DNA from 4 places in the Oceanobacillus sp. FSL W7-1309 genome. Region 3 is predicted to be linked to each of the others. Evidence: riboswitches for the same ligand, from Rfam matches in the RefSeq annotation. Region 3 holds a riboswitch; each other region holds the start of a gene.

Region 1 (5,348 bases), on a different contig from region 3:
GAATTATTCGCTCACGGACAACTGGGTATGTTTTTTTACCATCTTTCAATCAGGATAATTTCTTCAAAATTATGAAGCATGAAGATGATTAAAAAGGACCAAATTAATAGATTGATATCCACAGACATCCACCTTTAAAAGTAATTTTATTCATTGGATTAACGGCAATCATAATTGTAAAAACAAATAGCCAAGTACTGCTTTCTTACAATTCAGTCGAAATATTTTTTACATTGTGCCTTTTTGCTTTTTCGGGAATAACGTATAGCTGATACTTATTATAAAATCAATGACCAAAACCAGCGTCCAGAACTGTATGGTACGTAACAATACTTGAGTCTGTGAATGATCGTTGATATAAAGAATAATACCCACTAATATTCCCCCACCGATTAACCAGGACAACAAATGACGATACCATCCCTCCCGTTCTTTTCTGGCATGTGCTTTTCCATATTTTATTTTCATCGGTTCATTACCATTTCCGAATCGATAACTAAAACGCGCATCCGCCCATTTAATCATTTGATGGCCAAAGGCTACACTTACTCCAATATAAATCGCAGCAATTCCATGGAAGATAGTCGCAACTGCTCCATTTTTCAAATCAAATACAGTTACAATAAGCAATATGAGGTCGACAATTGGTGAACAAATGAGTAAAAATGTTCCCAATCGCTTTTTCTTAAAAATATATCTAGATGTCAATCCAGCTAAAACAAACACCCAAAATCCAATCTCACAGGCTATAATCAACCAACCAATCAACAGGAACACTTCCTCTACATTTTATTTAATACGTTTGCATTAAAATAATAACAGAATGGTTTATTTAATACAAGTGTGTTAAAATAAAAATATGCCAAAAATAGTTGATCATTATAAACGAAAAATTCAGATCGCAGAAGCTACATGGAAAGTCATTGTAGAGGAGGGAATCGAACAAGCAACAGTAAGGAAAATTGCCGAGACTACTGGACTGTCCGTTGGTGCAGTAAGACACTATTTTGCATCACAGTCAGAATTGCTGCGCTTTTCCATGGAATTGGTTTCAGATCGTGTCAAGCAACGGGTAAAAACAAGAAAATTTCCAAAGGGTCCGGTATCGTTGGAATTTATTGCAGATGGTGTGTGTGAAGTTCTACCCATCGATGATGAGCGAAAGATAGAAATGGAGGTATGGCTGGCTTTTTCTGCAAAAGTACTTGTCGATAACACCCTCCATGAACTGAGCAATAAAATGTACAACGACATGCATCAAGGATTTAAGAAAGTCATAGAGACCTTGCAATTATTACAATTTGCAAAGGACGAACTTGATCTCAATATGGAAGTAAACAGGCTTCATGCAATCGTTGACGGTATGGCTATGCATCACGTATTGAATTCGAAGCAACTTACTCAAGAAAAAATGATCCAGACTTTAAACTATCACCTTCAATCACTTTGCAAATAAGTTATTCAATGCGTTAGTTTATTTATTACAATACCGCCTAAACCGTAAAAAGCTGATGAACTGTTACGACGATAACGAATGCTATCGCCAGGTATCATCAGCTTTTTGGATTATATCAATCGGCATGTATTCTTATATCTTAACCTAAAGAACTATTAAACATCACTATGTATATTCACTCATGCTGATCACCACTCAAGTCAACTGCTACTGTTTTTCTCCATTCAGCAAACGTTACAGTAGCCCATTGGATTAATACAGGTTTTAAGATTTCTCAGGAAGCATTTATTAAAGAAGTTATTCAGTTATCGCGAACGCATATTGCTTCTGTTAAGTTTGTTGGGAAGGTGTAAGCAACGGGACAGCTTTTTAGCAATTTCACCCTACTAATAGTGCTCACCTCAACCAACCATATTGACACCCTCCGCTTTCTCAGCTATGATAATTAGGAATGAAACACAGAATCGGAAGAGGTTCATAGCTGATACCCTCTATAAAAAACTATGGATACATTGACGATTAGCCATGTCCATATTGGATGTGGCTTTTTTTGTTAAAATCGTAGTTTGCTATAGCCTCTCTTAGTGTTTTTGAAAAATACGGGGAGGTTTTTTCATGTCTGGAAATAGGCATATATAGGAGTTAAAAGAATTAGACAAACAAGTATTTCGACTGGTCCTTTCCTGTTTAAAATCTAGGTTATACAAAGGTATGGTCATACATATTCCGAGAAGAATATAATCTTTAAAACGAATAAAAAGAGGTTTTTAGCTACCCTCTTAAAAAAACTAAGAAAACAGCCTTTCTTAGTGCTGTATTTTCTTTTTAAAAGGAGTTTTTACATGAAAAAAGATAAAGCCATTGTTGTCTTTAGCGGAGGACAGGATAGCACGACCTGTTTATTCTGGGCAATGGAACAATTTAGAGAAGTTGAAACAGTTACGTTTGATTATGGGCAACGCCATAAATTAGAAATTGAATGTGCGAAAGAGATTGCAGAAGACGTTGGTGTAAAACATCATATTTTAGATATGTCGCTGCTTCATCAACTTGCACCAAATGCCTTAACGCGAAACGATATTGAGGTAGCTGATGGAGATGAAACGGAGCTACCAAACACTTTTGTACCAGGAAGAAATTTACTTTTTCTATCCTTCGCTGGTGTGTTGGCAAAACAAGTTGGTGCTAAGCATTTAGTGACAGGGGTTAGTGAAACGGATTTTAGTGGTTATCCAGATTGTCGAGATAGTTTTATCAAGTCATTAAATGTAACGCTAAATCTGGCGATTGATGAACCGTTTGTAATCCATACACCGCTAATGTGGTTGGATAAAGAGGAAGTCTGGGGGCTTTCAGATGAGTTAGGCGTATTGAATGTCATTCGGGAAAAGACACTGACTTGCTATAACGGTGTAAAGGCTGATGGCTGTGGAGCATGTCCAGCTTGCAAGCTTCGAAATAATGGGTTAGAGCAATACTTGCTGAAAAAGGGAGAGAAATAAATATGTTACGTGTATTCTTTTATTTAATTTCAATTGTCACGGCTAATGTTATTACTGCGGCAATGATGCCTTTAGAGATTGGTATATTTATTATTCCTATGGGAACATTTCTAATCGGTGCGACATTTATCTTTCGTGACTTGGTGCAAAACAAGTACGGAAGAGCAAAGACCTATTTATTCATTCTTACCGCATTGATATTATCCGGTGTGGTCTCCTCTTTACTGGGAGATACATTAATGATTGTTGCAGCTTCCGCCCTATCCTTTATTATTTCTGAAACGGCAGATACAGAGATTTATACGAGGTTAAAACTGCCAATCGCATGGCGCGTATTTTATAGCGGAATTGTTGGTGGATTACTAGATTCCGTTGTTTTCGTAATTGTTGGATTAAGTCCACTAGGTGCAGGTTTTATCCCTTGGGGGGCCGTTCCAGCAGCAATTACAGGCCAGGTAATTGCGAAAACCGTTATTCAGCTGATTGGAGCTCTGGCACTAAATCAAGTGTATGTGATGAGAGCAAGAAGGGTAACAGCAAGCTAAATTCACGTAAACAGGGGGTTAGGAGTTTCAAAGGAATATATTTTGAGGTGCCATATCATATAAAATGAAATTGCCCAAATGACGTATGAATTGGCTACGTCATTTGGGCTGTTATCTCAATGTTTAATAGCTAATTCAGGCTGTTTTGCCATCAAAATATTAAAGTTCTTTTCAGATAATATATAGCTATTACGCACAGACAAATCGATGTCAATTGCATTGTCATTTAGGAAGTACCGTTATTTATTCATACAACAATTTCTTATGAAGCTAAAGAAACCTCGTTAGTTCAAAAAAATTCCTCTTAAATCCACTCCTTTCCATTTTCACGAATAAATTTAATATCATTATGATAATGTTCAAGATGCCCTGCTTCTATCATTTTTTGAAAAGAAATATCGCCTTCTTTGGCTTTTCTTCTTATTGTTTGACATAACCCCTCTAATCGTAGTAATACCATTTCCAGATAACCTTCCTCAATTCCTTCACCATAGGATTCAAAAAACAGTGTAATTCTTTGTTTTATACGATCGGCATGCAGTGAGGAATTATAATGAACTGCCTCACCTGCTTCAGAATAGTAAAATCTACTTAATGGGATACACGTGTAAAGAGTATAGGCTATGTCCCAAAGTTTTGGACCAGGACCAACAAGGTCAAAATCAATAATACCTACTGGTCTTTTATGATTAAAAATAATGTTGTATATTGCAAAATCATTATGGCATAGTACCTCAAATGGTTGGGGGGTATTATCTATTGATTGCCAACTCGCTTCAATTAAAAAATCACTCACGGCATCATGATAATGACGAAGCATTTTCGCTATTTCCTTTAAAACATCATTAGACCACATGTATTTTTTTAAAGGATAGTTGCCAGCTTCTCCTTCAATAAATGATAATATCTCTCTACCTTTTTCATCAATACCTAGAAACGTTGGTGCATAGCTGAATCCTTTGTTTTCCAAATGCTTTAATATCTTGTGAGTTTTAGTGCTTTCTCGCTTTAATTCTCGTCGAACAGTATCCCCTGAACGATATACTTTTGAGACGTTCCCTCCAGTTAGCATTTCTTCGTTTTCATAATTTGACACCTGAGAACCCCCTCCATTATTGGGACAACTAGACATTCTCAAAACAAATCCTGATTTCCAATAGTCCTACCTCTTTCGTTTATTAACTCCACCTTTAATAATAACGCAACATTCAAAATAAAGATTTTAAACATGGTGATTGTTCTAGGATCGTTTTTGTACTCTTGCACGCTATAGTTGAAAAAGTACTATATAAATTAAAATAAACTATAGAAAAATTATCTTTGCTATTTAAAATCACTTAAAATATTTTTCATAGCAAACACATTCATAAATTCGCTCGTTGTCTGATTCAAATTGCTCAATATCTTCTCCTACATAGTGAGCGAATGTATTTACTAGGTGGAGATTAGGTATGGTACTTTGAATTCGATTTTTCATTTCATATCCTTCGAAGTAAATATGGTAATAGGAATAGACTTTTTTAAACTGCACTTTTTCATACCAATTCCGTACCCAGCAATCATCTCGAGTCCATGCTTCAAATCGATTTAATCCTAAATTAGTAGCTCGCTTTTCTGCTTCTTGAAGAAGTTGCTTTCCAATTCCTTGGCGATAGTAGTCTGGATGTACTGCAACATGCCAAATCATCCCCCCTAAGCCTTGTCCTCTTGAACAGACAGTCTTTTCTTTCTTTTCATACTCTACATCAATGAGCCCGATAATTTGTCCGTTTAATTCGGCTACTAATTCAATTGCAGGATTTTCGTATTTTTCTTTTTTATTTAACACATTATCAAAGTAGGCTG
Region 2 (5,348 bases), 580 kb from region 3:
TCCTCTAAATCCGATAAGAGGTAAAACAAACCCTAACAAGAAAGGTCCGACACCGATACCGAAATCAAAGAACACAAAGAATGTAGATGTTGCAAGTCCAATTCGTTGCCTTGGAGCCTGATTGACAGCAATCGTTTGAGCACTTGATTGGAAAGTTCCGAAACCGACTCCGATTACCGCTCCAGCTAAAAGTAAACTGATTCCAACACTTGCTTGACTTAAAATAACTAATCCCACAGCAAATAGTAAAAGCGATGGATATACTACGCTGTTCTCGCCTTTTGCATCAAATAATCGGCCAGTAAAAGGTCTAGAAGCTACCAGAAAAATTGCATACATGATAAAGAAAAAGCTAGCCGCATCTACCAAGTTGATTTCCGCTGCATATGCAGAGAAAAAGGATAAAATACTAGAATAAACAAAACCTACAGTAGCTACAAGAATTGCGATTGGAATAGTGGTTTTTTCAAAGAAATCATTAATATGAAATCCTTTTCGCGTTGGGGTCGGTTCATTCACAATATCTACCTTTGGTACACGTAAGAAAACTGTTGCAATCAATGCAACAGCTGCGAAGACAGTAGTAGCGATAAAAATCATCGGATTGTTAAAGTGTTGACTAATATACAATCCTAGGAATGGACCGATTGCCATGGCTAAATTTGTACTTGTTGCAAAGTACCCCATTCCTTCACCACGCCTTACAATTGGGATAATATCTGCCGCAATTGTACTCGTAGCTGTCGTACTAATTCCAAAAGCAAAACCATGAATAAAACGAATGACTAATAATGCAGCCAAATTATTGACTGGGAAATAAAATAGCATAAAGACCAAAAATAAAGCGAGCCCAAAGAGCAGCAATTTCTTTTTGCCTACCTTATCTATAATTCTTCCGGCAATTGGACGGACAAGCACTGCTCCAAGCACAAAAATACTCGATGCAAGCCCTGCCTGACTTTGGGAGGCATCGAATTGATCTACAGCATAAATAGCTAACGTTACAATTAACATATAAAACGAAATAAATAACAAAAAATTGGATGTCGCGACCATAATAAAGTCCTTCGTCCATAATTTAGGTTTTTGACTCATACTGATACTTACTCTCCTTACTTAAGTTTATCTCTTAGTTGCTGAATTGTTCGAAACGAAGCTTCCATTTCTGTTTCAGGAATTTCTGCTAGTAATGATTGTTCAAATTTATTGACAACATCATAAGCTTTTTCATACATTTCCAAGCCTTTTTTTGTCAATTGCATCTTCCGCTCTCGCTTATCCTCACTTGGAAGACGTTCAATTAATTGTTGTTCCTCCAGCCGTTTGACAGTACGAGATATCGTCGGCTTCTCAACATCCAAATAATTCGTTATCTCTACAAGAGTAGCCGATCCGCACTGCTTTAAATAATAAACAATGCTCCATTGGGAATAATATAAACCTACTTCAACTAGATGCTCATTCAATTTTTTCCTAAACGTTCTTGTAAATTGCATGTTTAATTGAAAAAATCGTTGGGACAATTCAAACCCCTCCTAAAAAGTTACCTAAGTAACTATATACCATTTTAACATAAAAGTCTAGGGCAGATGGGGATGTTCATTATTTTTTAATTGGATAATCGAAATACAGATAATGATTGCTCTTCTCATTTCAATTATTTATCCCTAACGTCCACCTTTTTAACTGTCTTCCATACATAATACAAACTTTCTTTGGAAATATAACAACAATGGTTTAACCAAGTTTATGGTACTTTTAAACAAAAGAATGGAGGCTTTTTTATGGTTCAACATAACCCACACGACCAGATTCAACAAGCTACTCAACTTGTCCACCAGTCCATGGAATCGATCCAATCAGCAAAAGATCATGCAAGCGTAGACCATCAGCAATACGAACAAGCTACTGAGCAGCTGCAGCGGGCTGAAGATGTATTGCAGCAAGCACAGAACCAATACGGAGAGCAAGCCCTGCAGAACCCTCAATTTCAACAAACACAGGAATTGCTGCATAATTTAAGGCAGCAGCTTCAAAAGGTAGATCGTCAAGAAAATAGAAACTTTTAATGAAAACCCTTATCCTAAGATTAAGTTAAATAAACGCAAACAAATAAGGGATTCGTCATCACTCTTCGATTTGACGAATCCCCCATACTATCTTAACAAAGCATTGAATATATTTAATGACAATCCTAGATCCTACCTAATTTTAACGATTATCAACCTTTTCAGGATACATATCATGGTTCATCATCCGGTGCTCTGCCATTTGTTCATATTTCGTTCCAGGTTTACCATAGTTGCAATACGGGTCAATGGAAATACCACCACGCGGCGTGAACTTCCCCCATACTTCAATATATCGCGGATCCATTAGCTTAATTAAATCGTTCATTATAACATTTACACTATCCTCATGAAATCCGCCATGGTTGCGATAGCTGAATAAATACAGTTTGAGCGATTTACTCTCTACCATTTTTACATCAGGTATGTAACTAATATAAATCGTTGCAAAATCAGGTTGCCCTGTCATCGGACATAACGTCGTAAACTCTGGAAAATTTAATTTTACAAAATAATCCCGATCTTGATGGTTATTTTCAAATGCCTCCAGCACTTCTGGATTATATTCATATACATAGGATGTTCCTTGGTTTCCTAGTAAAGTCAATCCTGACAAATCTTGTTCCTTCATGTAATTCCCTCCACTTATTTGTTTTCAGATAAAAATCTACCTTGCAGACCTACCAAAAAAAGCCGTGTACCCCTAAGGCACACGACTTTAATCGCATCACTTTCCTTAGTTTTTTATAGAGGGTTAAAGCTAAGAACCTCTTTCGCATATTTACGAGTTTATTATATAGATGAATTATATATATGTCAATTTACACAAAACAGCATAAGAGGTAGTTTTAAGTAAAATTTTCCATTTACATAGACTTTTCTGTCAATAGGTGTTATAAAAGAAAAGCACCCTTATCTGTGCAACGACATCTATATCAACGATGCTAGCATCGATCATGAAAAACCTGGTAAAAGGACTTGACTCAATGCTTGAATCTAGCAGTAAAAGCTAAGTCCTTTTTATCTTCATATAAGCAATTTATTTTAAACATCATGCCTTTTTCAAAGCCTAAACATCTAAACTTTTTTAACAAATTCAGATTTCAGCTTCATTGCTCCAAAGCCATCGATTTTACAGTCAATATCATGATCGCCATCAACTAATCGAATATTCTTCACTTTCGTCCCTACCTTTACAACAGATGAACTTCCCTTTATTTTCAAATCTTTAATTACAGTGATTGTATCCCCGTCTTTTAGGACATTTCCGTTTACATCTCGAATCACATGCTCATCTTCATTGTTTTCCTTACCTGATTCTATAGTCCATTCATGCACACACTCTGGACATATAAATAGATTTCCATCTTCATATGTATACTCCGAATTACACTTCGGACAGTTTGGTACTTCATTCATCACATGCTTCCTCCATCCATTATATATGCTCTTATCATGCCATATACGTCTTGCATTAACAACCTTCCCCGAATTGTATTATAAAAGTTCCGCGAATCTACTTTAAATGATGTTCAAACTAAAACAAGCAATGCCAGAAAATAACCAGCATTGCTTACTAAAATCCCTATTTCGTATAATTATCAAAATATCCTTGGATAAAGACAATCGGCGTACCTTTGTCGCCACTTCCTGAAGTCAAGTCAGCAAGAGAACCAATTAAGTCCGTAAGCTTTCTCGGAGTTGTCCCTTGTGCTTCCATCGCTCCAACAAGATCCTCATCTTTTTCATTAATAAATTTTGAGATTGCTTGCTGCAGTTCCTCGCCTTTCAAATCGGAAAAATTATTATCTGCAAGATATTTTAATTTTACTTCATTCGGTGTTCCCTCAAGTCCAGCTGTAAAAGCAGGAGATACTACTGGATCTGCGAGTTCCCAAATTTTACCTACAGGATCTTTAAATGCTCCGTCTCCATAAATCATTACTTCCACATTTTTTCCTGTTTTCTCTTGCAGCATACTTTGAATTCTGTCCACTGTCGGCTGGCAATTACGCGGGAAAAGCTTTACCTTATCTTCTGTTGATTTGTTTGAACCCAACAGTCCATATTCCTCATTATATCCACTGCCATCAATTGGCTCTGCCAGGATATTATTAAGGCTATAAACCTTCTCCCCACCATTTGCTTCCAAAATTCTTTTCGTTCTGAATCTCGTATGAATATCACAAGCAAGCACACTCTTTGTATAATCTAGAATTGACTTCGGATTGTTCGAAAAGATAACCTCACATTCAACCCCAAATTCCTCAATAAGTGATTTATAATACTCAATATAATCTACACCAGTAAATGTATGCTTCAAATATCCAAAGTAATCACGGAATTGTTTTTCTGTTAAAACATCTGTCCAAGGATTAACTCCTTTTTCATCAAGCATATCAATACTCACTAAGTGATTCCCAACCTCATCTGACGGATAGCTGAGCATTAACACAATCTTTTTTGCACCTTTTGCAATTCCGCGAAGAATATTTGCAAAGCGATTTCTACTTAGGATTGGGAAGATAACACCCACAGTATCATCTCCAAATTTCGCGTGGACATCGTTCGCTATGGCTTCAATTGTAGCGTAGTTTCCTTGTGCACGAGCAACAATTGATTCTGTCAAAGCAACTATATCTTTATCATTAATTTGAATTTTTTCTGTTTCTGCAGCATGTAACACACTATCAACAACGATTTCCTCTATTTGATCACCTTGATTGATAATCGGACAGCGAAGACCTCTAACTACAGTTCCAACTACTCTTTCCAATCGAATCGCTCCTTCAATGTTAATGTCATTATGTATCTCTTTACTTGTAATATACATGGTATTAATGATATAAGTAAAATGAATATAACTAATATCAGATATAAGGAGCACTTATATGGCTAGCAAATTAGATTTATATAAGATATTTTGCAAAGTAGGAAAAACGAATAGTTTCTCGAAGGCAGCTGAAAGTCTTTATATGACACAGCCAGCTGTAAGTCAGGCAATTATGCAGTTAGAAAGAGATTTGGATACCCGACTTTTCAAGAGAACACCCAAAGGCGTAACATTGACACTTGAAGGCGAGCTTTTATTCGAATACGCAAATTCCGCAATTAATTTAATTGATGCTGGAGAGGAAAAAATATTAGAATTTAAAAATTTAACAACAGGAGAGTTAAAGATCGGAGTGGGGGATACAATTTCCCAGCATTTCTTACTTCCATATTTAGAAGATTTTCGTCATAAGTATCCTAAAATTAAATTTCATATTGTTAACGGAA
Region 3 (5,348 bases):
TTTATTAGTCATAGAGGAGATTTATGGGCTGGTATATTTATGGGGGCTTTTTATGGTGCTGCGGCAGTAGGTACCTATTCTTCATTGAAAACTACTTGATTAGCTTTTAAATATAGAAAGAGAAAGTCTAAGTCCCCATAGGCGTAAACAGTTCTTTAAAGATTGAAACTATCCATCCCGCTAAATAAACTTCGTTCTAAACAACAACCAACATCTAGTGGCAAATAAAATAATACGAAATATACTGCGGCATAACAGCGTGCTATTCTTCCAGCATTGCCTCCGCTTTAGTTGTCTCAACAGTGCCATGTGGATGATGTGGGGGGGCATATATTGTATAAAGCTTTAATGGAATATTGCCTGTATTGATTACATTATGCCATGTTCCAGCAGGCACCATAATTGCTGTATCGTCGTATACTCTTCTTTCAAAATTCAAGTTATTACTGCTTTTCCCCATTCTTACAATCCCCTGTCCTTGCTCTATTCGCAGGAATTGATCGGTATCCGGATGTATTTCTAAACCAATATCATCACCAACATGAATACTCATTAATGTGACTTGCATGTGCTCTCCTGTCCATATAGCAGTACGATACGTATTATTATTTCGTGTAGCCTTATTAATATTTATAACAAACGGTTGTGGTCCATAATCCTTCACTCGGAAATCTTCTTTTTTTTGTAATTGTTCATTCATTAGACTTCCATAATAAAACGGCCTTTCGTAAGGATAATGCGGTATGTTCGTAAAGTAAGGCAGAGGATACGGATAAAAATAGTACACTTTACTCATTCCCTTCATTCTATTCCAAATTTATTGTATGAGGCATGTTTAAGTAACGTGCCTATATGAATAAAAACATCCGTTTTAAAGTTATTTAATTATTTCCCATAAATAATTTTTATACATTAGTATTTACAAAGGCTTATAAACACTGGTATGATAGCATATGTTTCACGTGGTTCGAAACCATCCCACGATAAAAAACTAAGGAGAGAGATTAACATGAAAGTAAGAACTCTTGTGGTGAATGCGTTAATAGCTGCTTTATATATTGCTGTATCCGCACTCATTGTTCCATTCGGATTTACAAATATCCAATTCCGCATTTCTGAAGTATTTAACCATCTTATTGTATTTGATAAGCGCTACTTCTTTGGAATTGTAATAGGGGTATTTTTATATAACCTATTATTTTCACCTTTAGGTTGGTTTGATTTAGTCTTTGGTGTAGCACACTCTGCAATTTCATTAGCTATTATCATTCTACTAGCAAAATATATAAAAAATATATGGGTGCTGCTTGCTGCGAATACCATTGTCTTTACATTCAATATGTTCATTATTGCATTTGAATTGAAGCTTGCTTTACAATTTCCGTTCCTGTTGACCTGGTATACAACAGCCGTCGGTGAGTTCGTTGTATTAGCTATCGGTATCCCAATTATATATGCCCTGAATAAGCGATTAAAATTTAATCGTCTAATGTAAATAACCTCCTCGTTCGTTCACGAATGAGGAGGTTATTTTATTTCCATCATCCACAGATTTTGCTTATACTTAGGTTACGTAAAATCGGAAAGGATGGATAGCATGATTGTTCGAGAACGCAATCAAGAATTAATATTGATTCAGCAGGATCACCATGCAGCTATTTCCGGTGATATTGTGAAACAATGGAAGAAAGATTACTTTTTAGGAGACGGTTTACGAAGCTCGGTTGAATTCGCAGCATATCAGCATGACTGTGGCTGGAAGGAGTTTGACAAACAGCCATTTCTGAACGACAAAGAAGCAATACCCTACTCTTTTTTCGATTTTCCGATCTTACCGAAAATCGTTCTTTATAAGCATGGGATTGATGTGGTCCAACAAGTAGATTCATACGCTGCACTTCTATGCAGTGAACACTATAAACGCTTCCTTTTAAATCATACTTCTCTAGAAGCCCAGGAATTTGTTACAGCAGAAAACACACGGCAGCAATCAATTATTGCCACTTTAAACGAATTCAACAAACGTTTGTTTAATTTTCATTATGGGCTTATTCAGTTTAGTGATAACCTTTCTTTGTATCTTTGTTTGAATGAACCGGGTAATGCAATGAATGCCGGACATTCCTTTTTTAAAGATGGGATTCCCATGAATCAAGCATTGCACGAATTTTGCGACGAACACTTACAGTTACACTGGAAAAATGAGAACACAGTCGTATTAGATGACTTCCCATTTGAACAGCCGTTTGACGTCGTTATTAAACAAAAAGCAATACCAAAAGCCGATCTTTCAGCTAAAGGATTAATCGCTAGCTACGAGGAAGCAACCTTTGAAGAATGGAACGTAACGATCACCACTTTGTAACCAACAAAAAGAGCTGAACAGCTAGCCTCTTCCAGAGGATGTTCAGCTCGAATTTCTTTGGTTAATCCCATTCATATGGTGTTGTTTGGTAGACATAATAATTCAGCCAATTCGAGAACAATAAACTACAATGACTTTTCCATCGATGTAATGGCTTTTCATTTGGATCATCGTTCGGGAAGTAGTTCTCTGGCAATTGTGTTAGAATACCTCTCTGATGGTCCCGATGATATTCTTCTGCCAATGTACTTGCACTATATTCAAGATGACCTGTTGCCATTATATTCTTACCGTCTTTAGAGGACATTAAGAAAATACCTGCCTTATCGGAATGGGCCAGGATTTGCAGTTTTGAATGGTTTGCGATCTCCTCATACGAAATATCGGTATATCTAGAGTGTGGCGCAAGGAAATAATCATCAAATCCACGCACGAGATTCTCATTTCGGTGTAATACCTCATGTTCAAAAATACCAAAGCATTTTTCCGGTAATTCATGCTTATTAATCCCATAATGGTGATACAAAGCCGCCTGCGCACCCCAGCAAATATGCAATGTCGATGTAACATTTTCTTTTGACCAATTCATAATCTCTTGTAATTCTTCCCAGTAATCCACTTCTTCAAATGAAAGATGCTCAACAGGCGATCCTGTAATAATCATTCCATCGAACCGCTTCTCTTTAATGTCAGAAAACGGTTTATAAAAGGTGTCCAAATGATATTTACTCGTATTTTTTGAATCATGTGTCGTCATCTTCAAAAATGAGACGTTTACCTGGATTGGCGTATTCCCAAGATAACGAAGGAGATGTGCTTCTGTTTTTTGCTTTTCAGGCATCAAATTGACAATTAATATATTAAGTGGCCGAATATCCTGCGTAACCGCGCGCTCTTCTTCCATTACAAATATATTCTCCTGCTCAAGAATCTCCTTCGCCGGCAATTGTGCCGGTATTCTAATTGGCATTTTTATTCTATCCCCCTCAGGAAAAATACTGTTAAGTTATTATTCATTGTAAAGCCTATAATAAAAAATTCAAGTTAAAAGTTTAGCTATATTTCGATAATTTCGTTTACTAGGTGAGGAAAAAGCTTTTCCCTTATTGAGTGGAGCGCGCTTGTAAGGGGATATCGCATTTCACCGTGGATTGATGGCCCGATTTGGAATGAAGCTGAGACAAAAGTATCTTTATGAAATAAAAACCGAACATGACCGGTGCAAATAACTCGCTCCGGAAATATACTTCGCACATCCAGAGGCGGCTATATTTCCTACGCTAAGCTTATGCATCGTTCGTCTTTAACATTAAACACTTTTGTTATGTCCCAGCTTCTTCTCAAAACAAAAATTAAAGACTAATTGTTGCTTTTCGTTTTTGAAAATCAACATCTGAATAATAAGCATTTTTCACTAAAACATTCGGGCCAAGACATTTTACTGCAGGACAATGACAGTTTAAGCTTTTAGCAGTTCTCGTATCCATCCAACGCTTATATGATTCCAGCAAAGAAGTCGTTTGTATGTTCCCTAAAGATGGCTCGTCACCGAAATCTGTTACAATGACTTCACCTGTAAAAATATTTACATTTAAGCGTGACCTTCCGTCTGGATCATTTCTAACTGTCACATTTTTTTCTTTGTAGAGGCGATTCAACAATGCTAAGTCCGCTTCATTTGCACTACAAGCATAGAACGGCAATGTTCCAAATAGCATCCACATATCGGGATTTCGGTGCTCTAATAGACGCTCAATTGCTGTCCGCATTTCGTCTAGACTTAACGTTTCCATTGTGCTCGCAAAGTCGACCGGATACATTGGATGCACTTCATGTCTTGCACAACCCATTTCATTAATATGATCATGAATTTGTTCCAAATAAGGATATGTCCGCTTGTTCAGCATTGTTTCTGCTGAAACCATGACACCATTAGCTGAGAGGCGTTGCGAATTTTCTACTAAACGGTCAAAATATTTTATTCGATTTTCCAGCGAGGGTTTACGTTCCATCATCGCAAATCCAGTTTGAGCAAACTCCTCAGCAGTTCCCCAGTTATGCGAAATATGTAGCACATCAAGAAACGGAATAATTTCCTCATAGCGCTCGAATGGCAGTGTTAAATTAGAGTTCATCTGTGTTTTAACACCACGACGATGCGCATATTCAAGTAAAGGAATAACATAGTTACGAACCAACTTTTTATTCATCATCGGTTCTCCACCCGTAATACTTAGTGTGCGGAGCTTCGGAATCTCATCCAAACGCTTCAGAATCAACTCAATTGGCAACGCATCTGGATCACTGCTTTGCAATGTATATCCTACCGCACAGTGAGCACAGCGCATATTACACATGTTAGTTGTTGTAAATTCGATATTCGATAAAGTCATTTCACCATATTCTTCTACATCCATATAAGCTTCCCACGGATCATTTAAAGGTGTTATTAAAGGTTGCGTCACCTTTGTTGTCATGTATGAATCTTCCTTTCTATATGAAGCAATCCATACTTTATTCTACCACTTTTCATGGTATATGCATGGGAATAAAACCATATGACTATAAATTTAACGTTATCGCTCTAGCATTCACTTTTAATACGGATATTCATTACTATTTGACTTATGGGGCAACTAGGTCTACTCAGAAGTGTGTTGTTTCTTTAACATCTTAAATCCTATAAATGTCCGATTATTTTTAGAATAACCGGGCACGCTATAGATGGTTAAGCTTTATTTGGAAAAACATAAAGAAAGGGAGATAATCAATGGATAAAGATCCATCAAATGAAAATTTACAGACAAATATTGAACATGATGATACGTTAACAACTCGCCAAGGCCATCCTGTCACAAATAACCAAAACATCCGAACTGTTGGTAATCGTGGACCAGCCACACTTGAAAACTATGACTTTATTGAAAAAATCAGTCACTTTGACCGTGAAAAGGTTCCTGAACGAATTGTTCATGCTCGCGGA
Region 4 (5,348 bases), on a different contig from region 3:
ACAACGCTAATTAACTGAACCCCTTTTTCCGTTGTCTTTTTTAGGAAATAATTTGTTATTGCCATCGGAGCAATCGTATTGAGATTCACATGTTTTGTAAGATCTGTAGTCTTTATATGCATCGATTGAGCAATTGGCTCAACCGTAGCAGCGTTATTTACTAAATAAACCGTTGTCGCTTCCTCCCAGAAAATAACATCGCTAATTTCATCACATACTGAATCCAATGTATTGATATTTGCCAGATCACAAGAGATATGCGTGAATAAATCTCCGTGATTTTCTAACTGATTATTCGTACTACGAGAAAGTCCAATTACATGAATATTTAAATCAATAAACAACTTGGCAATCGATTCTCCAAGCCCTTTCGAGACCCCGGTAACAATGGCATATTTCATTTCCACTCTCTCCTTTTAACGGTTTTTCATATTTTTATTTATCTTAATACAGAATTACCCCGAATCCGAAAAGGAGAAACGGGGTACTTTAATCATTCCTTATTAATTTCATCCCAGTAGTATACGAGTGTTTCCATCCCTTTATCAAAGCTATCTAACGGGAAGCTTTCATTTGGTGAATGCAAGCGATCCTCTGGTGTTCCAAATCCTAATAAAACAATTGGCATATCGTAAATTTCCTCAATCCATTCTACGACAGGAATCGAACCACCCATGCGAATGAAAATTGTTTCTTTATCAAAAGCTTTCGTATAACTGGCAGCAGCCTTTTTAATGAGTGGATGGTTCGGCTCTACTTTATATGCTTTAGAAGATAGTTTTTCTTTTTTCACTTCTAGTGTTACACCTGCAGGAGCAACTTTATTGACATGTGCTTCTAGTAATTCCTGAATTTTTTCAGGATCTTGTCCAGGAACAAGTCGACAGGTTATTTTTGCAGTTGCAGAAGATGGAATTATAGTTTTCGTTCCTTCTCCTTGATATCCGCCATAGATTCCGTTTATTTCAAATGTCGGACGTCCCATCGTGTGTTCTTTAGCCGTATACCCTTTTTCAGATACCGTCTCAGGTATACCAGTTGCTTCAACAAAATCCTCACTTGGAGCTTGTTCCATTAATTTCCTTTCAGCACCACTCAGTGGTTCTACATCGTCATAAAAACCATCTACTGTGATTACTTCATTTTCATCCTTCATTGATGCGAGTATGTGGCTTAATGCGATAATCGGGTTTCTTACTGCACCACCATACATACCGGAATGCAAATCATGATCGGGCCCATTTACGGTAATTTCAATGCCCGTAAATCCTTTTAACCCATATAGAATGGTTGGTTGATTTTTCGCCGCCATACCGGAATCAGAGATAACTGCAAAATCTGCTTGAAATTGCTCTTTCTTTTCTTGTAAAATGTTGTACAAATTCTCGCTGCCAATCTCTTCTTCCCCTTCAATGCATACCTTTACATTGAGCGGCAGTTTTCCTTCGGTTTTCATATAAGCCTCAAAAACTGCCAAGTGCATAAATACTTGTCCCTTATCATCACTTGAACCACGTGCATAAAGGCGACCATCTCTTACCTCTGCTTGAAAAGGATCACTTTTCCATTGGTCTATCGGGTCTACTGGCTGGACATCATAGTGCCCGTAAAAAAGCACTGTTGGGGCATCTTCTCCCGCCCCATTGTACGCAGCATATACAAGTGGATGACCTTCTGTCTCCTGCTTTTCTACCTTGTCAAAACCAATCTCTTTTAAGTATGTAACAATAAAGTCTGCCGCACGAGTTACATCTCCTTTGTATGCACTATCCGTACTCACACTCGGAATCGCCAGGAAATCACTCAATTTGGTTAGCAGACGTTCTCGGTTGTCCTTCAAATAGTATAATGCTTTTTCACTCATTAGACATTCCTCTCCTATCATATTGATATATAGTTTATTTTAGCATAACGGAAATGAAAAGGAATAGTTCGTCAAACTAATGGGTTTCGTTTTAGATATATATTAATAAATAAGGGTACAATTCTTTATTCAAGATTTGCACCCTTAAGTTCAAGATCACCTATTAAAGTTTCACATTCGCTATTGGAAATGGACTTTAAAGGGACTTATATCAAACACCACGTTTATTCCCCCATAAATAAGTGTGAAGCTGTGGCAATACCCGAACGTCGTTCAATTCTGAATTATTCATTACAAGGTCAACCAATCGTTCGTATTTTTCAAGTAAATATGGTAACAACTTATCCTGTTCTACTGTTTCCAAATCATCATTACCCACTTGCAGAAACAATTCTACATCAGGATACCTTTTGTGTATGTTGATGGCATATTGCAAATCTCCTTTCTCAAAGATGACCACCTTTAAACTGAAATTGCCTTGTTGCTTTTCCTCTAATGAACGGATGATAAAATCCAATGTTTCAAAATTTGTAGTCATTCCAGAGCTCGGTGGCTTAGGCGAAATCGTCAGATCATCTATCTTTGTAAACCATTTCTGCCATCTGCTACCTTGTGTTTCCAATGCAACCTTCACCTTATTTTCATGAAGTAAATCTACCAATGTATTCAATTGTGCCAATAATCCTGGATTCCCTCCAGAGATGGTAACATGCTGAAATCTTCCATCGCCCTTTTCAAATAAGGCATCCACTATTTTCTGCGGTTCCATCATTTGAATCGATTCCTTTTCTGAACCGTCCCAAGTGAATTTCGAATCACACCATGAGCAGGAATAATCACAGCCGGCCGTTCTGACAAACATCGTTTTTTGGCCAATGACCATTCCTTCACCTTGAATGGTTGGACCAAATATTTCAAGTACAGGTATTTTTCTCATAATGTTTTCTCCTTCGGTCGGTAAATACAATAGCTTGTGGGCGTTTCCCTTAAATATACCTGAACACAAGTTGGGTTATTCGACAGGGTGTTTAGGTATTCCTTAATGATTTCATATATAGTACGGGCAACCACTTCTGTTGTTGGAAAATATTCAGCGTCCTGGTCGGAGAATTTGGTATCTTCGTTCATCATACGATGATCAAATCGCTTATGAATTAAATCTTTTATTTTTTTAAAATCTACCAAAAAACCTGTGTGATCAAGCTCGTCTCCAGCAATGGTGACATTTGTAAAATAGGTATGCCCATGCATATTTTGGCATTTCCCAGCATCCTCATGTGGTACATAATGAGCTGCGGCAAATTGAAAATCTTTATTTAGTTCATATGCATAGGGATGTTCTGTAACTGGATAAATCTGTTGCATCATGAATCATCACTCCTTCGTTTATTTTGTATCTTTGGGAGCTTGTATCCATCCAAATAAAAAAAGGACAACACTAAGAAGATGCTGTCCATGCTCCTTAGTTTTTTATAGAGGGATGGAATTTCGAACCTCTCCTGCCAATACGCAGATTCTATTATTCACTTACCATCTTACTTTACCATATCTTTTGTTTAAGATTAAAGAATACATGTCAACATAGAAATGAATTCATTCATGGTATAGCAAAAAACGTTTCAAAGGAAAAGACGATAACCGATGATCGTCTTGTTTAACGTTTGCATCAGTTTACTATAATAATAGACAGCTAAAAATATAAGAAATATGTAAAAATAAGAAATAAAATTGAAGATACAATAATTCTAATCCAACTCAATTTTTTACTTATCCCTGCTCTTTTTTCTAAGTAATTTATATAACTAACTGTTAATATAAAACCAAAAAGTATAATTGCATATCCTAAATTATCATTTTCTTTAATCAAATACCTCATTGCAGCTATAGCAACGAGTATAATGCCGATTGTTCCCAAAGTCATATTGAAATAAAGAGCTTGTTTATTTTCCTTCAAAACTACCCTTCCCTCTAAAAAATTCCTCAGGTATATCCCTTTCAATTACTTAACAACCCCGCCCCGCAAACGATAAAAAGCCACTTCTCTAATTGAAGAGTAGCAACAGATCGTTCAATAAGAATTATTTATTTTTTCTCTAATGCCTTTACACCTCTGATTAGCCAATACAAAGCTATCCAAGGTAAAACAAATTTAGTAATCCATTCAATTAAAACAAATAAGAAGAAACTTTCAATGTTAAAAAACGGGAGAATTATGAAAAGTACTACTAAAATGGCACCACCAATGATGAAAATATTCATCGGATTATCACCTCTTCCATAGGTAAACTAATCTTTAATTTGGAAAAATAGTATCTTTTGAATAGGTAAACAGCCAAAATCTAACCTCTTTTCGAAAATAAATCTTTAACAAACCTATTACTATACTTCAATAAGACAGAGCCGGTGTCCTTTTACACTAAACCTACACCGTTAGTACCATTGCTACCATTTGCATCATAACCTAATAACTTTTCCTTAGATTTTCTTTACTTTTAACCATATGCCTTATTCCTTTACCTGCAAGTGGTTCGTCTTTAAATCTTGGTATAATGTGGAAATGGGCATGAAAAATATGCTGACCACCTACTTCACCACAGTTCCAACCAAGATTATATCCTTGAGGTTCGTGTTCTTTGTCTAAGTATTTTTTTACCTCTTGAAGAAGACTGTAAGTTGCTGCCCATTCATCCTGGGTTAAGTCAAATGCAGTTTCTCTATGATTTTTAGGAACAATGAGCCCTGCTCCTTCAAGTAGACCAGCTTTTATTTTTGATTGGTCTAATTGTAAAAAAAGACAATGTTCATTACTCAAAACAACTTTTTGTTTAGGTTCTGAATAGGGGTTACAAAAAACACACTTTTCCATGGTAATCTCCTCATTTTTTATTTCTCTTCTTAGTTACTTCTACATAACCCGATTCCAGCACATATTTATTCAGTTATAGCACCATCATTTGAAGAAGCATTAAATGGCATTAAATGAAACTTATTAAACAATCGTGCCATTTAATTGAAATATTCCATACTGCGGGTCAGTAAAAAATAAAAAGCAGCAGCTACTAATAATAAATTAACGATTGCTAACTTCTTCATACCTTCTTTTATACATATAACCAAGCCATATAAACTGCTAAACATCCAAAAAGCTATCAAAATTATCCAACCCAAATGGTCATTTCTATAATCGTCATCGAAAAACATTGTTATTGCACCTATAATTAAAAAGATAAGCAAGGTGTTAGTCCCAACTCTTAAAGCTTTAGTTGTTTTATCACTTTTCAATTTATCCCCACTTTTTTTGCGCTAAACTGCCAGTTACATTAAGAACAACATTTCACAAAATTATCTTACCATATATTAATAATCTTTTAAAAAATTCAATAATGTCCTCGTTATTTTAATAATAAAAACCGTCTGAACTAGACGGTTTTGTTTGTTAATTTATTAGTCAATCTAATGTGATTTGAGTTGTATTTTTTGTCAA

The links. A riboswitch is a leader RNA that binds a small molecule or an ion and turns the genes downstream of it on or off. The one in region 3 is predicted to bind preQ1.
Region 1: it holds a riboswitch for preQ1, as region 3 does, so the genes downstream of both, queC (7-cyano-7-deazaguanine synthase QueC) here and NST46_RS09135 (QueT transporter family protein) in region 3, are expected to answer to the same signal.
Region 2: it holds a riboswitch for preQ1, as region 3 does, so the genes downstream of both, queF (preQ(1) synthase) here and NST46_RS09135 (QueT transporter family protein) in region 3, are expected to answer to the same signal.
Region 4: it holds a riboswitch for preQ1, as region 3 does, so the genes downstream of both, queD (6-carboxytetrahydropterin synthase QueD) here and NST46_RS09135 (QueT transporter family protein) in region 3, are expected to answer to the same signal.

The regions. Positions count from the first base shown of each region.
Region 1 covers NZ_JBBOBX010000002.1:1,794,868-1,800,215, forward strand. Annotated here, with positions in the region: gene NST46_RS21500 (hypothetical protein) at 229-768, opposite strand; gene NST46_RS21505 (TetR/AcrR family transcriptional regulator) at 860-1,456, shown strand; PreQ1 riboswitch class I at 1,921-1,967, shown strand; PreQ1 riboswitch class I at 2,211-2,254, shown strand; gene queC (7-cyano-7-deazaguanine synthase QueC) at 2,299-2,958, shown strand; gene NST46_RS21515 (VUT family protein) at 2,961-3,503, shown strand; gene NST46_RS21520 (phosphotransferase) at 3,808-4,599, opposite strand; gene NST46_RS21525 (GNAT family N-acetyltransferase) at 4,837-5,348, opposite strand, start outside.
Region 2 covers NZ_JBBOBX010000001.1:2,508,851-2,514,198, reverse strand. Annotated here, with positions in the region: gene NST46_RS12145 (MFS transporter) at 1-1,095, opposite strand, end outside; gene NST46_RS12140 (MarR family winged helix-turn-helix transcriptional regulator) at 1,113-1,523, opposite strand; gene NST46_RS12135 (hypothetical protein) at 1,785-2,069, shown strand; gene queF (preQ(1) synthase) at 2,212-2,700, opposite strand; PreQ1 riboswitch class I at 2,800-2,846, opposite strand; gene NST46_RS12125 (zinc ribbon domain-containing protein YjdM) at 3,147-3,488, opposite strand; gene NST46_RS12120 (coenzyme F420-0:L-glutamate ligase) at 3,655-4,845, opposite strand; gene NST46_RS12115 (LysR family transcriptional regulator) at 4,961-5,348, shown strand, end outside.
Region 3 covers NZ_JBBOBX010000001.1:1,928,136-1,933,483, reverse strand. Annotated here, with positions in the region: gene NST46_RS09145 (hypothetical protein) at 1-99, shown strand, start outside; gene NST46_RS09140 (cupin domain-containing protein) at 263-787, opposite strand; PreQ1 riboswitch class I at 957-1,001, shown strand; gene NST46_RS09135 (QueT transporter family protein) at 1,010-1,495, shown strand; gene NST46_RS09130 (DUF3891 family protein) at 1,598-2,365, shown strand; gene metA (homoserine O-acetyltransferase MetA) at 2,427-3,335, opposite strand; gene yfkAB (radical SAM/CxCxxxxC motif protein YfkAB) at 3,718-4,842, opposite strand; gene NST46_RS09115 (catalase) at 5,136-5,348, shown strand, end outside.
Region 4 covers NZ_JBBOBX010000002.1:1,629,630-1,634,977, forward strand. Annotated here, with positions in the region: gene NST46_RS20700 ((S)-benzoin forming benzil reductase) at 1-401, opposite strand, end outside; gene NST46_RS20705 (dipeptidase) at 494-1,864, opposite strand; gene queE (7-carboxy-7-deazaguanine synthase QueE) at 2,076-2,801, opposite strand; gene queD (6-carboxytetrahydropterin synthase QueD) at 2,798-3,232, opposite strand; PreQ1 riboswitch class I at 3,321-3,367, opposite strand; gene NST46_RS20720 (hypothetical protein) at 3,555-3,818, opposite strand; gene NST46_RS20725 (HIT family protein) at 4,326-4,730, opposite strand; gene NST46_RS20730 (hypothetical protein) at 4,871-5,146, opposite strand.